DNA from 2 places in the Caballeronia sp. SL1002 genome. Region 2 is predicted to be linked to the other one. Evidence: riboswitches for the same ligand, from Rfam matches in the RefSeq annotation. Region 2 holds a riboswitch; the other holds the start of a gene.
The links. A riboswitch is a leader RNA that binds a small molecule or an ion and turns the genes downstream of it on or off. The one in region 2 is predicted to bind manganese.

Region 1: it holds a riboswitch for manganese, as region 2 does, so the genes downstream of both, AC3D25_RS14620 (sodium:calcium antiporter) here and mntP (manganese efflux pump MntP) in region 2, are expected to answer to the same signal.

The regions. Positions count from the first base shown of each region.
Region 1 is NZ_JBYMUW010000002.1:2,626,254-2,632,856, reverse strand. Features, by position in the region: gene AC3D25_RS14635 (MerR family transcriptional regulator) at 522-944, opposite strand; gene AC3D25_RS14630 (MBL fold metallo-hydrolase) at 1,063-2,139, shown strand; gene AC3D25_RS14625 (ABC transporter substrate-binding protein) at 2,180-3,766, opposite strand; yybP-ykoY riboswitch at 4,146-4,289, shown strand; gene AC3D25_RS14620 (sodium:calcium antiporter) at 4,409-5,419, shown strand; gene fliT (flagellar protein FliT) at 5,493-5,828, opposite strand; gene AC3D25_RS14610 (aldo/keto reductase) at 6,023-6,603, shown strand, end outside.
Region 2 is NZ_JBYMUW010000005.1:431,124-437,726, reverse strand. Features, by position in the region: gene AC3D25_RS26470 (DUF4148 domain-containing protein) at 1-18, opposite strand, end outside; gene AC3D25_RS26465 (ATP-binding response regulator) at 262-2,280, shown strand; gene AC3D25_RS26460 (response regulator) at 2,281-2,973, opposite strand; gene AC3D25_RS26455 (response regulator) at 3,160-3,606, shown strand; gene mntP (manganese efflux pump MntP) at 3,639-4,208, opposite strand; yybP-ykoY riboswitch at 4,217-4,405, opposite strand; gene AC3D25_RS26445 (cupin domain-containing protein) at 4,447-4,953, opposite strand; gene AC3D25_RS26440 (class I SAM-dependent methyltransferase) at 5,100-5,819, shown strand; gene AC3D25_RS26435 (aldo/keto reductase) at 6,104-6,603, shown strand, end outside.

The DNA of each region.
Region 1 (6,603 bases), on a different contig from region 2:
GCGTGACCGTCTAAGTGTCGCCCCCACATAACTACCCGGATAGGCGCGCAAGCTGATTCGGCCACCACGCGTTCATTCGGATTGGCACAGCGCCTGTCAGTTCCATCCTCGCTACGCGAGGACGACGGGTACATCAAAAACCGACTTTTTAACTACTGTCACTTGCATCTCGTGTCATGCATCTCGCGGTTCACGCTTGGCGGTCGGTTTGTTTCGTTCGGTTATGCCGTTCCGGCAGGCACTTCGTGCCTGTCGGGATGAATGAGCGGCTCCACTCTGGTTTGTGGTGCGATGGCCGAATCAGCTTGCGCACCACTCCGGGTTACGGTTCGAGGTGGACACTTAGACGGACTAGCTGCTTTCTTTGGTTACTTTCTTTGCAGCAGCAAAGAAAGTGACTGCTGCCGCGCACAGCGGCGTGCTAATGAACCTACACGAAAGCAAGTTTCCAGGAAGCGCGAGCCAACCAAGCGGTGTACCTAACCCACCCCCGCCCCCACCCCCGCCCCATCCCCAGCCGCCTACGCGGCCTTCCTCTTCCGCGTGCGCTTTTCAGCATTCGCCGACAACGCCGCGCGGCCCTGCCGCTCATAAACCTCAAGCTCCCCGAGCGTCGCGTCCAAGTCCTCCCGCTGCTGCAACAACACCGCACGATGCCTCGCGATCGTGTCGAGAAACGCGTGCAACTGCGCCTGCGTCCCGGTTGGGGAATCGTAGAGGTCAAGCAAATTGCCGATCTCCGACAGCGTGAAACCAAGCCGCTTTCCCCGCAGCGTCAGACGCAACCGCGTGCGGTCACGCGCCGAATACACGCGACGCAACCCGCTCGATCCCGCGCGCGTCGGGGCGAGCAGGCCCTGATCCTCGTAGAAACGGATCGCGCGCGGCGTCACTTCGAATTCCCGCGCCAGTTCGGTGATCGTGTACTGAGTCGGCTGATCCATCGTCTCGTGCGCGCGCAATGCGCTGACGTTAATATAGGTGGAATGTACGTTTACGTTATCGTCAACCTGGCGAATTTGCAACGGCCCCGCACGAGGCCGCCCACGGAGACCGCGCTTCATGAACGAACTGGAACATCAACTCGACTACGTATTCGGCGACACGCTGCCGCAACCCGGCGGCGTGATCGAAGCCGCGCCCGGCGTGTTCTGGGTGCGCATGCCGCTGCCGTTCGCGCTCGATCACATCAACCTCTGGCTGATGCGCGACGAAATCGACGGCGTCGCGGGCTGGACCGTCGTCGATTGCGGTATCGCGAGCGATACCGTGCGCGACAACTGGGAGCGCATTTTCGACACCGCGCTCGACGGCCTGCCGGTACTGCGCGTGATCGTTACGCACTGTCATCCGGATCATCTCGGGCTCGCGGGCTGGATCTGCGAAGGCGGGGCGCGTACTCGATGGAACGTTAGGCTCTGGATTTCGCACGGCGAGTACATGCTCGGCCGCGTGATGGCCGCGGGCGATGGATCGAATGCGGGCGGCGAGCGTGCCGCGAATCACTTCGCGCTGCACGGACTCAATGACGAAGCCTCGCTCGATGCGCTCAGGAAGCGCGACAGCTATTACCCGTCGCTCGTGCCGACCGTGCCGCCGCAGTTCCGCCGCATGCGCGAGGGCGATGTGCTGATTATCGGCGGAAGCGCGTGGAATGTCGTGACGGGTTTCGGTCATTCGCCGGAACATTGCGCGCTTTATTGCGCGGAATCGAAGGTGCTGATTTCCGGCGACATGGTGTTGCCGCGCATTTCCACGAACGTGTCCGTGTTCGATATCGAGCCGGAAGGCAATCCGCTCGCGCTGTATCTGGAGTCGCTCGGGCGCTATGAGCCGATGCCCGCCGATACGCTCGTGCTGCCGTCGCACGGAAAGCCGTTTCGCGGCATGCACGCGCGCATCGGCCAGTTACGTGACCACCACGCGGCGCGGCTCGCGGAAGTGCGCGAGGCGTGCGCGGAAAAGCCGCAAAGCGCCGCCGATATCGTGCCGATGATGTTCAAGCGCAAGCTCGACATTCATCAGATGACGTTTGCGCTCGGTGAAGCGCTCGCGCATCTGAACTTGCTGTGGCTCGACGGCGAACTGGTGCGCCATACGGGCGAGGACGGCGTGATCCGCTTCGAGACAAAGCGTTGAAATGGCCGCGCACGAAGGTGTCAGTGCGCGGCGTGAAGCATTACTGCACCGAGACGGTCGCGAAATTCTGGCGGCCGAACGGACTCACGCGATAGCCGCTCACGTTCGCGCGCGTGAGCGCGGCGGCGGTCGGATAGCCGAGCGGAATCCACAGCGCCTGATCGTGGATGATCTTTTGCGCATCAACGTAAGCTTTCGCGCGCTTGGCCTGATCGGGCGTGGATTTGCCATCGGCGATCAGCTTGTCGAGCGCCGGGTCGCAATAGCGCGCGAAATTGATGCCCGATTTCACCGCGTTGCAGCTAAAGAGCGGCGAAAGGTAGTTGTCCGGGTCGCCGTTGTCGCCCGCCCAGCCCATGAACAGCATGTCGTGCTGACCCTGCTTCGCTTCCTTGATCAACTCGCCCCATTCGATCACCTTGACCTGCGCCTTCACGCCGATCTTCGCCAGATCCGCCTGCAGCAATTCCGCGCCCGCCTTCGGATTCGGATTCAGCACGCTGCCGTTCGGACGCACCCAGATCGTGGTCTCGAAGCCGTCCGGGAAGCCCGCGTCGGCGAGCAGTTTCTTCGCCTTCTCCGGCGAGTACGCATAGGGCGTCACGGCCTTGTCGTAGCTCCAGGTGTTCGGCGGGAACGGATTCACCGCGGGCGTCGCCGTGTTCTCGAATACCGTTTTCAGGTAAGTCGTGCGGTCGAACGCCTCGTTGATGGCCTGACGCACCTTCGGGTTGTCGAGCGGCTTTTTCTGTGTGTTCAACGCGACGAACGCCGTCATGAACGCGGGCGTTTCGACCACTTTCAGTGCGTTGTCCTTCTTCGCGTCGATGACATCCTGCGGCTTCGGCGACAACGCGATCTGGCATTCGCCCGCCTTGATTTTCTGCGCGCGCACGGCGGCATCGGGCGTGATCGCGTAGATCAGCCGGTCGATCTTCGGCTTCGTGCCCCAGTAGGTCGGGTTCACTTCGTAGCGGATCACGGCGTCTTTCGTATAGCTCTTGAGCACGAACGGACCGGTGCCGATGGGCTTTGCATTGAGGTCGGTTTCCTTGCCGGCCCGGTGCAACTGATCGGCGTATTCGGCCGAATAGATCGACGCGAAACCCATGGTCAGGATCGGCGCGAAGGTCGCGTTCGGCTCGTTGAGTTCGAACTTGACGGTGTTGTCATCGACCTTGCTCACCGACTTGATGAGCTTCACGAGACCCATCGATTGCGCGTGCGGAAAGCCGCTCGCGCCCGCCACCTTGTGCCACGGATTGCTGTCCGAGAGCATGCGGTCGAACGAGAACACGACGTCGTCGGCGGTGAGCTTGCGGCTCGGCTTGAAGTAATCGGTGCTCTGGAACTGCACGTTCGGACGCAGATGGAACGTGTAGACGAGGCCGTCGCTCGAGACATCCCACTTCTCGGCGAGCGCGGGCGTGAGCTTCTTCGTGGCTTCGTCGTAGGTCACGAGCGTATTGAACACGACGTCGGCGGACGCGTTGGTCGTCACCAGCGAATTGAACTGAACGACGTCGAAGCCATCCGGGCTCGACTCCGTGCAAACGGTGAGCGGCTTCGCCATCGCGAGCGCCGGAGCGGCGAGCAGCACGGCGGCCGCGAACATGTTGAAACGCATAAGTTCTCCCATAACGATTACGGTCGTTCAGCTTCGGTTCTTGTTCTTGCCGATTCATTGTAAGGCGCGCGCCGCTACGTGCAAGGCGCGCCGGTGCGCCGATGCGCCGATGCGCCGATGCGCCGATGCGCCGATGCGCCGATGCGCCGATGCGCCGATGCGCCGATGCGCCGATGCGCCGATGCGCCGATGCGCCGATGCGCCGATGCGCCGATGCGCCGATGCGCCGATGCGCCGATGCGCCGATGCGCCGGTGCGCCGATGCGCCCGAAAGCTTATTCAACGCAAATTCACACGACAACGACGCAATCCGCATATTCATATGCGATGCGCGCCAATCTGCGCTTTCTTGCCGAATGGCCGTGCGCGCGCTAAAATCACGTCCGTCTTTGGGGAGTAGCCTTCCTTCCGCAATGGAAGGAGAACGCGTCAACATCCTCGGCCATCAGTTCGCTGATCCGCCGTGGCGCGTTCGACCAGTCCGGTTTGGCGAGACCATCGGTGCATCGTGTCGTTCCTGGTCGGACGTCGCCTGATCGCATCGTGGTTCGCTACGTCCGACCGTGGATTCATCGTGTTCCCCACTCAAATAAAAAAACGTATCGCTTGTCATGTCACGTCCGTTTCGACGCGAGGTGCCGCATGACCATGCTTTTCATCGAACTCGCGCTGATGCTGGCCGTCATATTGGCGGCGTCGGAACTCTTCACGAACGCGCTCGAACATCTCGGTGAAAGGCTCGGCATTTCCGAAGGCGTCACCGGCTCGCTGTTCGCCGCCATCGGCACGGCGTTGCCCGAAACCACCGTGCCGATCATCGCGCTGCTCGCCGGCACGTCGAGCCGCGCGGTCAACGAGGAAATCGGCGTCGGCGCGATTCTCGGTGCGCCGCTGATGCTCGCGACGCTATCGACCTGCCTGATGACGCTCGCCGTGATCAAATCGCGCGGCGTGAAGGGCTTCATGGCGCCTGAGCGGACCGGTTTCACGCGCGATCTCAACTTCTTCCTGTGCGCGTTCACGATCGCGGCCGGCGCGATGTTCGTGCCGCATCACGCGTGGGGCGTTCGCGCGATGTTCGCGGCGGGTTTGGTCTGCGTGTATATCGTGTACGTCATTTCGACGTTCCGGGCGTCGGCGGGACTGGTCGAGAGCGGCCACGGCACGGAAGCGCCCGAGCGGCTGATGGTCGCGCGGCTCGGGCTGCCCACCACGTTGCCGAGCATCGGACTTCAATTCGCGATCGGCATTGCGTTGCTGATCGGCGGCGCGAAAGGGTTCATCTACGGCGTCGAGGGCGTGTCTCATGTGCTCGGCGTGTCGGCGCTGTTGATTTCGCTGATCGTCATTCCAATCGCGACCGAACTACCAGAGAAGGTGAACAGCATTATCTGGGCGCGGCGCGGCAAGGACACGCTCGCGTTCGGCAACATCACGGGCGCGATGGTGTTTCAGGGCACGTTGCTGCCCGCGATCGGCATCATGCTGACGCCGTGGGAACCGCGTATCGAAGTGCTGACCGGCGTGCTGATTACGCTCGCGGCGGCCGCGTGGCTGCGGATCAACGCGCGGCCGAAAGGCGTGGTGTTGTGGGCGCTGCTCGGCAATGGCGTGCTTTACGGCGCGTATCTGGGGCTGACGCTGAGTCGCTGAGTTTTTATCGTGGACAAAAAAAGGCCGCTCGATGAGCGGCCTTTTTGCATGCGACGCGCGATGCGCAATGCTCTTAACGCGGCTGACGCGAGTTCGCGTCGAGCACCGACTGGATCTGCGCCGCCTGCTGATACTGACTCGCGGCGTTCGCCTGATCCATCGACTGGCGATGCCGCGACACCAGCGCATGCTGCGCGGCTTCGGCCTGCTGGCGCACGGCGTCCATGCTCGCCTGAATCTTGCGGATGGTCGCGAGCGCGTCCGCGGACTGCTCGCCGCCAAGCGCCATGAGCAACGGCGAGCGCGTTTCCGTGAGTTCCGCCGCGCGGGCCCAGTCGTTCGAGGCGGCGGCCGATTCGATGGCTTCCGTCAGATTCCACGCTTCGGAAATCAGGTCTTGCTGAGTCATCGCATTTTCGCTGGTTGGAGTGCGGGCGGTCTTGCGCGCATTGCTGACAAGACTATTACGGCGGCGGCCACACGCGTGAAAAATCGTAAGCCTCGATTATACGGCGCGTTCGGGCGGCGTCCGGCGAGCCGCGCGTATCGCGCGTATCCTTTTCTGTCCGTGATTTCATTCGATTCCACTCGACAGGAGCGCACATGCAACACCGGCAAATCGGCACATCGGAACTTCAGGTCGCGCCGCTCGTATTCGGCGGCAACGTGTTCGGCTGGACCGCCGACGAACGCACGTCGTTCTCGATCCTCGACGCATTCGTCGACCACGGCCTGAACTTCATCGATACTGCGGACGTCTACTCAGCCTGGGTCGACGGACATCAAGGCGGCGAATCGGAAAGCATCATCGGCAAGTGGTTCAAGGAGAGCGGCAAGCGCGACAAAATCGTACTCGCGACCAAGGTCGGCATGCTGAGCACGCGCCCCGGGCTGTCGGCGGCGAACATCGAAGCGGCCGTGAACGATTCGCTGCGCCGCCTGAAGACGGACTACATCGACGTGTATTTTTCGCACCTGGACGACGACAAAACCCCGTTCGACGAGACGCTCGGCGCGTATCAAAAGCTTGTCCAGGCGGGCAAGGTGCGGGTGATCGGCGCGTCGAACTACAGCGGCGAGCGGCTCGAAGCGGCGCTGAAAGTGTCCAAAGAAAGCGGTTTGCCCGCCTATCAGATTCTCCAACCGGAATACAACCTCTACGATCGCGAAGGCTACGAGTCCGA
Region 2 (6,603 bases):
GAAATGATGCTTAAGCATGGCGCAATCTCCTGATAAAACGCGTTGATTAAAATTTGGGCACATCGATTACATCGCCGATTACATCGATTAATCAGCAAGCAGACGTTATGCCCGCTGGAACCGTTTCGTGAATCCTGATCAATGGCGTCGCCGTTTCCGAATGCTGAACGACGGTCGCGATGTCGGTAAAACACGCCTTGTCCGTTAATACGGTTCGCGTAAAGTAAGCCTTCACTTTCTCGATGCAGGCAGGAGCGTGCCATGAGTGTGCCCGATCGGCAAACGCAAGCCGCAACGCGCGATGGCTGGGCGACGCTTGCGGCGTCCGCGCGCGAAGCGGGCGCGAGCCTCATCAAGAATCTCGCGATCCCCAAGCCGTTTCCCGACGCCGCGCTCGAAGCGCGCTTCCTCGAAGATCACGCGCAACGATTCTGCGCGTTCCGCCGCGCTTCCGCGCTGCTTGCGCTCGCGGTGTGGACCAGCTTCGTCTGGTGGGACATCAGTTTCGCCCACCGGCATCATGGCCTCGAAGGGTTTATCGGCGAACTCGTGACGCTGCGCCTTCTTGGCGTCGCGCTGCTGCTTTGGGTCGGCATGCTGACGTTGAAGCCCTCGTTTCGCCAGCACGCGGTCGCGCATCGTGTGATTTTTACCGGCGTGTACGGCCTGCTCTTTCTGCTGCTGATGATGGTGGTTCGCGCGCCGGCGCCGTACAACTACACGCAGTATTTCATCGGCTTCTATCTCGCGATTTTTTTCCAGTACAGTTTCTTTTACCTGAAATCGCGCACCGCTTTTACCGCGAGCGTAATCACGCTCGCCTCGATGATCGTGCTGCAACTCATGGGCAAATTCCTCGCGCCCGAGGACTTCGCGGCCGGAATGTTCTATCTGGTGAATGTGATCGTCGTCGGTCATGGCGTGTGCGTGCATGCCGAACGCGTTTCGCGCGAGCGCTATTCGGCCGAGCGCGCACTCGCGTCGCTCAACAGCGAATTGCTGATGACGAACCTCGAACTCGAACGCAAACACGACGACTTGCAGCAATCGAAAAAGGATCAGGAAACGAAGACCAACGCGCTGCTCGCGTTAAGGGAAGAGCAGATGCACGCGGCGGAAACCGCCAGTCGCGACAAGTCCAATTTTCTTGCCGCCGCCACGCACGATCTGCGTCAGCCGATGCACGCGCTCAACCTGTTTTTGCAAGCCGCGGTCGAGGCGTTGCGTCACGAGGATTTCACCGAGGCCACGCGGTTGATCGAACAATCCGGCCAATCCTCGGAGATTCTCGCGCGTCTCCTGAACGCCGTGCTCGATCTGTCGCGCCTCGAATCGGGGCGCGTGGTGCCGCGCTATCACGTGTTCGATCTGAATCCCGTGGTGCGCGAAGCGGTCGAGCAATTGCGGCCGGCCGCCATGCTGCGCGGTGTCGAATTGCGCGTGCGCCTGCCGAAAGAGACGATCGTCTGCGTGCGCAGCGACGCGCACTGGCTCGGCCGCGCCGTTGCCAATCTCGTCGCCAACGGTATCAAATATGCGAATTACAGCGTGGCGACGCCAGCCGTGATCGTCGGCGTGGTGCGCTCGGCGACGCGTGCGCGGATCGACGTGGTGGATAACGGCGTCGGTATCGCGCCGCAACACTGGGACGCGATCTTCCAGCCGTTTTTCCAGATCGGCAATCCGGAGCAGGATCGCGACAAGGGCCTGGGGCTGGGACTTTCCATCGTGAATGCGGTTATTTCGATGCTGGAAGAACACCGGATCGAATTGAAGTCGGCCGAAGGACGCGGCTCGCGTTTTTCGGTGGAACTGCCCGTGTGCGGCGCGGCGACCGAACAACCGGCCGCGCCCGTACCAGCGCTGAGCGGCGCGAGCACCGCCACGCTCGAAGGGCTTTACGTGATGCTCGTGGAAGACGACGGTCTGGTGCGCGCCTCGACCGAGGCGCTGCTGTTGCAGTGGGGCGTGCTATTCGATTCCGCGTCGAGTTACGAGGAATTCGAGGTGCTGCTCGATGAAGTCGAGCGGTTTCCGGATCTCGTGATTACCGATTTCCGTCTGCGCGATTTCAAGACCGCGCGCGAGATCGCGATGCTCGCAACCGCGAAGCTCGGACGGCCGTGTCCCTGTCTCGTCGTGACGGGCGAACCGTCCGCGACCATCGTGCCGCTCGCCTGCGCCCACGATGTATCGAGCAAGCCGGTCAGCCCGGCCGCGTTGCGCTCGCTTATTCTCTCGCTGGTGAGCGGCGAAACGAAAGAGCCATTGCCGCTCTGATCAGGACGTCGGCGTCTGGGCCGTCGGCATCTCGATCCCGCGCCGCGCCATTTCCACGATCAAAAACGTGCGCCGGGTCACGTGAAAACGCGCGAGCAGGTCGCTTGAATATTCCTTCGCGGTGTTCTCGCTGATATTCATCTTCCGCGCGATGGCCTTGTTCGACAGACCCTGCAGCAGATAACGCAGCGTCTCGGTCAGACGCGGCGGCAGCTTGAGCGATTCGATCGTCACGCCCGAATGCGTCGAGACCGGCTTCGGGCTATGCCCACCCTTGCCGAGCACACTGTTCGGTAGATACACCCGGCCGCTCAGAATGGTCCGCAGCGCCTCGCGGAAAACTCCAGCGCCCTGCTCGCTCGCCTTCGAAATAAACCCGCACGCACCGTTACGGATGCATTCCAGCACGGTGTCGCGGTCGTCTTGCGCGGACAGCATGATGGTCTGAACCTCCCGTTCCTCTTCCCGTATCCAGTTCAGCAGATCCAGCCCGGTCGCGCTGCCGCGCAGATGGTAATCGAGGAAAAGCAGGTCGTAGGAGCCGCTCGACAAGCGCGCGGTGGCCTGCTCGAAACCGTCGGCTTCGTCGATTTCGAGCAACGGCTCGTTGGCGAGAATGAGGCTCTTCATCGCGCTGCGCGTGAGCCCCTCGTCTTCCACCAGCAAAACCGTCTTGAAGTAACCGTTTTCCATTGCACCCTCGCTTGACCCCCCGATGGTAATCCGCCGCCGTGGCCGCGCCACCCTCCTTTCGCAGGGATCGGTTCGGCAACCCCCAAGAAGTCTGCTTTCCCCCCGCGCGTGCCGGGTTTTCGCGTCCGCCTCGAATCGCGACACTGGGTTCAACAGAGACGGCCTTGAACCTTGACGGAGGAGCAGATGATCACTCGCCACGCTACCGACGACGAACGGCAATTCGCCTGGTGGACCCTGGAACGCGCACCGGCGCCGGTTGCCCGGCCGCGTGTGCTGATTGCGCATACCGACCGCCCGATCGGCGAATCGCTTGCTGTCGTGCTGCGGTTGAAGGGTCTGCAGGTCATGATCGCGCACGATTTGAAGACCGTGCGCTCGCTCGTCGCGAACTGGAAACCGGAAGCGCTGCTGCTCGATACGCGGCTCGACAGCGACACCGGTTACCGATTGATCCGGCAACTGCGTGTGGACGTGGGAAACACCTGCCGGCTGCTGGTTGCCATCAGCAACATCGCGCCCGCCGATCCGGTCGAGTCGCTCAAGGACGCCGGTTTCGACGCCCACTGCCGCCGTCCGTGCGCCACCTGGCGCGTCGCGGGCTTGCTCGAATCCTACTTCTCGAACCACTGAACGCCATGTCCACACTCAGCCCAAGCGCGGCCTCAGGCGAGATAGCCGAGATGTTCCGCGAGTATCAGCGACCCGATCCCGACCAGAATCACGCCGCCCGCGATCTCCGCGCGCTGGCCGACGACCGCGCCGAGAAAGCGGCCGACCATCACGCCGAGCGTCACCATGATCATGGTCGCCAGGCCAATGGTCGCGGCGGTCGAGAAGATGTTTACGTCGATGAACGCGAGGCCGGCGCCGACCGCCATCGCGTCGATGCTGGTGGCGAAGCCCGTCAACGCGAGCAGCCAAAACCCGTGTTTGTCCGGCTTTTCCGCGTGGGGTTCGGGCGTTTTGAAGCCTGACTGGATCATGCGCAATCCGAGGACGGCGAGGAGACCGAACGCTATCCAGTGATCCCAGGACGTGACATACGGCGCTGCGGCTTTGCCGAGCGCCCAGCCGACCAGCGGCGTGAGCGCTTCGATCACGCCGAAGATGAGACCGGTTTTAAGCGCCTCGCGCATCCGGGGACGATGCAGCGCGGCGCCTTTTCCTACCGCGGCGGCGAAGGCGTCCGTCGACATGGCGACGGCGAGAAGCAGAGTGGAGGCGATATTCATCGTGTGGGGTTCAGGTCGGGCAAGGACACACGACATGTCCGCGCGCCCGACCGGTCGCGCCGACACATCGATGGTCTTGCCAACCGTGAAACGGCGGCTCATGCCACGATCCGGATGGATCGAGTATGTTGACATGAGCGCTCTCGCCAGAACAAAACGACGGCGAAAGCCGGCTACTCCCCACAGACGGCGCCAAGATTATCACACCAGAAAGCGTTTTGTAATCGCAACGGTGCCGTCATTCGCCCGACCAGTAATCGAGCGAATCGCGCGTCCGGCCGATCGCGCGCAAACCCGGCGTGTCGGCTGTCTCCGCGACCAGCACGGCGTAGCGGTCCGTATGCGGATACTCGACCACGTCCGGCGATTGCTGCGTGCTGACTGCGAGATAGCGCAGTTCGGTGTCGCCGGTATTTGCGATCTGATGCGCCGTCTCGCGTCCACCCGCCGGACACGCGATGACATCGCCGGGACGCAGCGGATAGCGCGCGTCGCCGATCCGCGCTTCGCCCGTCCCTTCCAGCACGAAGAACATTTCTTCATTCACGCGATGATTGTGGAACGGGAACGCGCGCTTGCCCGGCGCGAGCGCGATCACGCTGTAACCGAGCTGCGTCGCGCCAATCACGCGTCCCAGCCGGGCGATGCGCGGCGCATAGCGCTCGGCGGCGTCGCCGGTCGGCGCGAACTCGGGCGGCAACGGATCGAGCGGTACGTCGCCGATATTGATCACAGGTCCCGACATGCGGCCTCCTGAAATTCGGTGTGTGAGCGAATGCCGATTATAGGGACACGCCTGGCAAGTGCTATCCATACCGGGATGACTACCCGCCTTGTTGCGCTTCGCGGGGCGCTTTATCGTCGGGATGAACGGCTTAACGGGACCCGACCATGAATCATTCGAGCACGGCATCCGCCGCAAAATTCGACCCTTCGCGGGCAGCGGACTATCGCGAACAAAGCCGCATTGCGCTCGCGGGCTACGACGCGTGCCACGAACTGGCCGCGTGCGTGCTCGCGGCATCGCTCGGCGCGGGAACGGATGCGCGCGTGCTGATCGCGGGCGCGGGCGGCACCGGACAGGAGATCGTCATTGCAGGGCGGCTGGAACCGGCATGGCGTTTCGTCGCCGTCGATCCGTCGCCGCCGATGCTCGACCTGTGCATGACGAACGTATCCGACGCGGGGCTGGCCGAGCGCACCGAGCGCGTGCTCGGCGTGGTTGCGGATTTGCCGGACAAGCGCTCTTTCGATGCCGCGACGCTTATCGGCGTGCTGCACCATCTTCCCGGCGACGACGCCAAGCGCGCGATCCTCGCCGATATCGCCGCGCGGCTCGCGCCGAACGCGCCGCTGATTCTCGCGTGCAACCACCACGCGTATGCGTCGCAGCCGCTGCTGCTCGCCGCGTGGGGCGAGCGCTGGCGCATGAACGGCGCGAGCGCGGACGAGGTGAAGGCGAAGCTCGGGCGCATTTTGCAAGGCGCCGATCCGCCGCAGTCGGAAGCGCATGTCGCGCGGCTGCTCGACGAGACGGGTTTCGAGCGGCCGCAGCGCTTCTTTTCGAGTCTGTTCTGGGGCGCATGGATCGCGCGGCGGGCCCTGCGTTAGTCGTTCGCCGCGAGATCGTTGCGCCGTGGTTCGAGCGGCCGGCATCGCGATGGATTCGCGCTCGGCGGCGCGCGTCAATGTGCCTTCTTCGAACACCGCCAGAAAAAGTTGCGGCGTCGTCAGGGGTCGGGACGTCTGAAGAGGCTTCGGTGCCGTGCCGGATGCTTAAACGGAATCAACGCTACTTGTCCGCTAGTTCGAAGATGCCGCAGCCGGCTCGATATCGAACTATCCGCGTGTTCGCGGCGTCTGACGTGGACAGTTCCGTTTCCGAGCCTTCCGCCATGACTCTTTACCGTCCCCAACGACGCGGCTTTTTGCGGCTTGCGGCTGCCGGACTCGCACTTCCGCTCGCGCCCGCACGCGCGCAGAACCCGGACGCCATGAACCGCCGCCGCATCCCGTCCACCGGCGAGCTGCTGCCGGTCGTCGGCTGCGGCACCTGGCGCACCTTCGACGTCGGCGACGATCCCGCCGCCCTCGCTCGTCTCGCCGACACGCTGACCGTGCTGTTCGACGCAGGCGGCTCGGTGATCGATTCGTCGCCGATGTACGGTTCGTCCGAGGAAGTTGCGGGCAAGGTGCTCACGCAACTCGACGCGCACAAAAAGGCGTTCGTCGCGACCAAGGTGTGGACTCAGGGCCGAGCGGCGGGCATCGCGCAAATGCAATCGTCGATGCGGCTTTTTCAGCAAGCGCAGATCGACCTGATGCAGATCCACAATCTGCTCGACTGGCGCACGCAACTCGCAACGCTGCGCCAGTGGAAAACCGAGGGACGTAT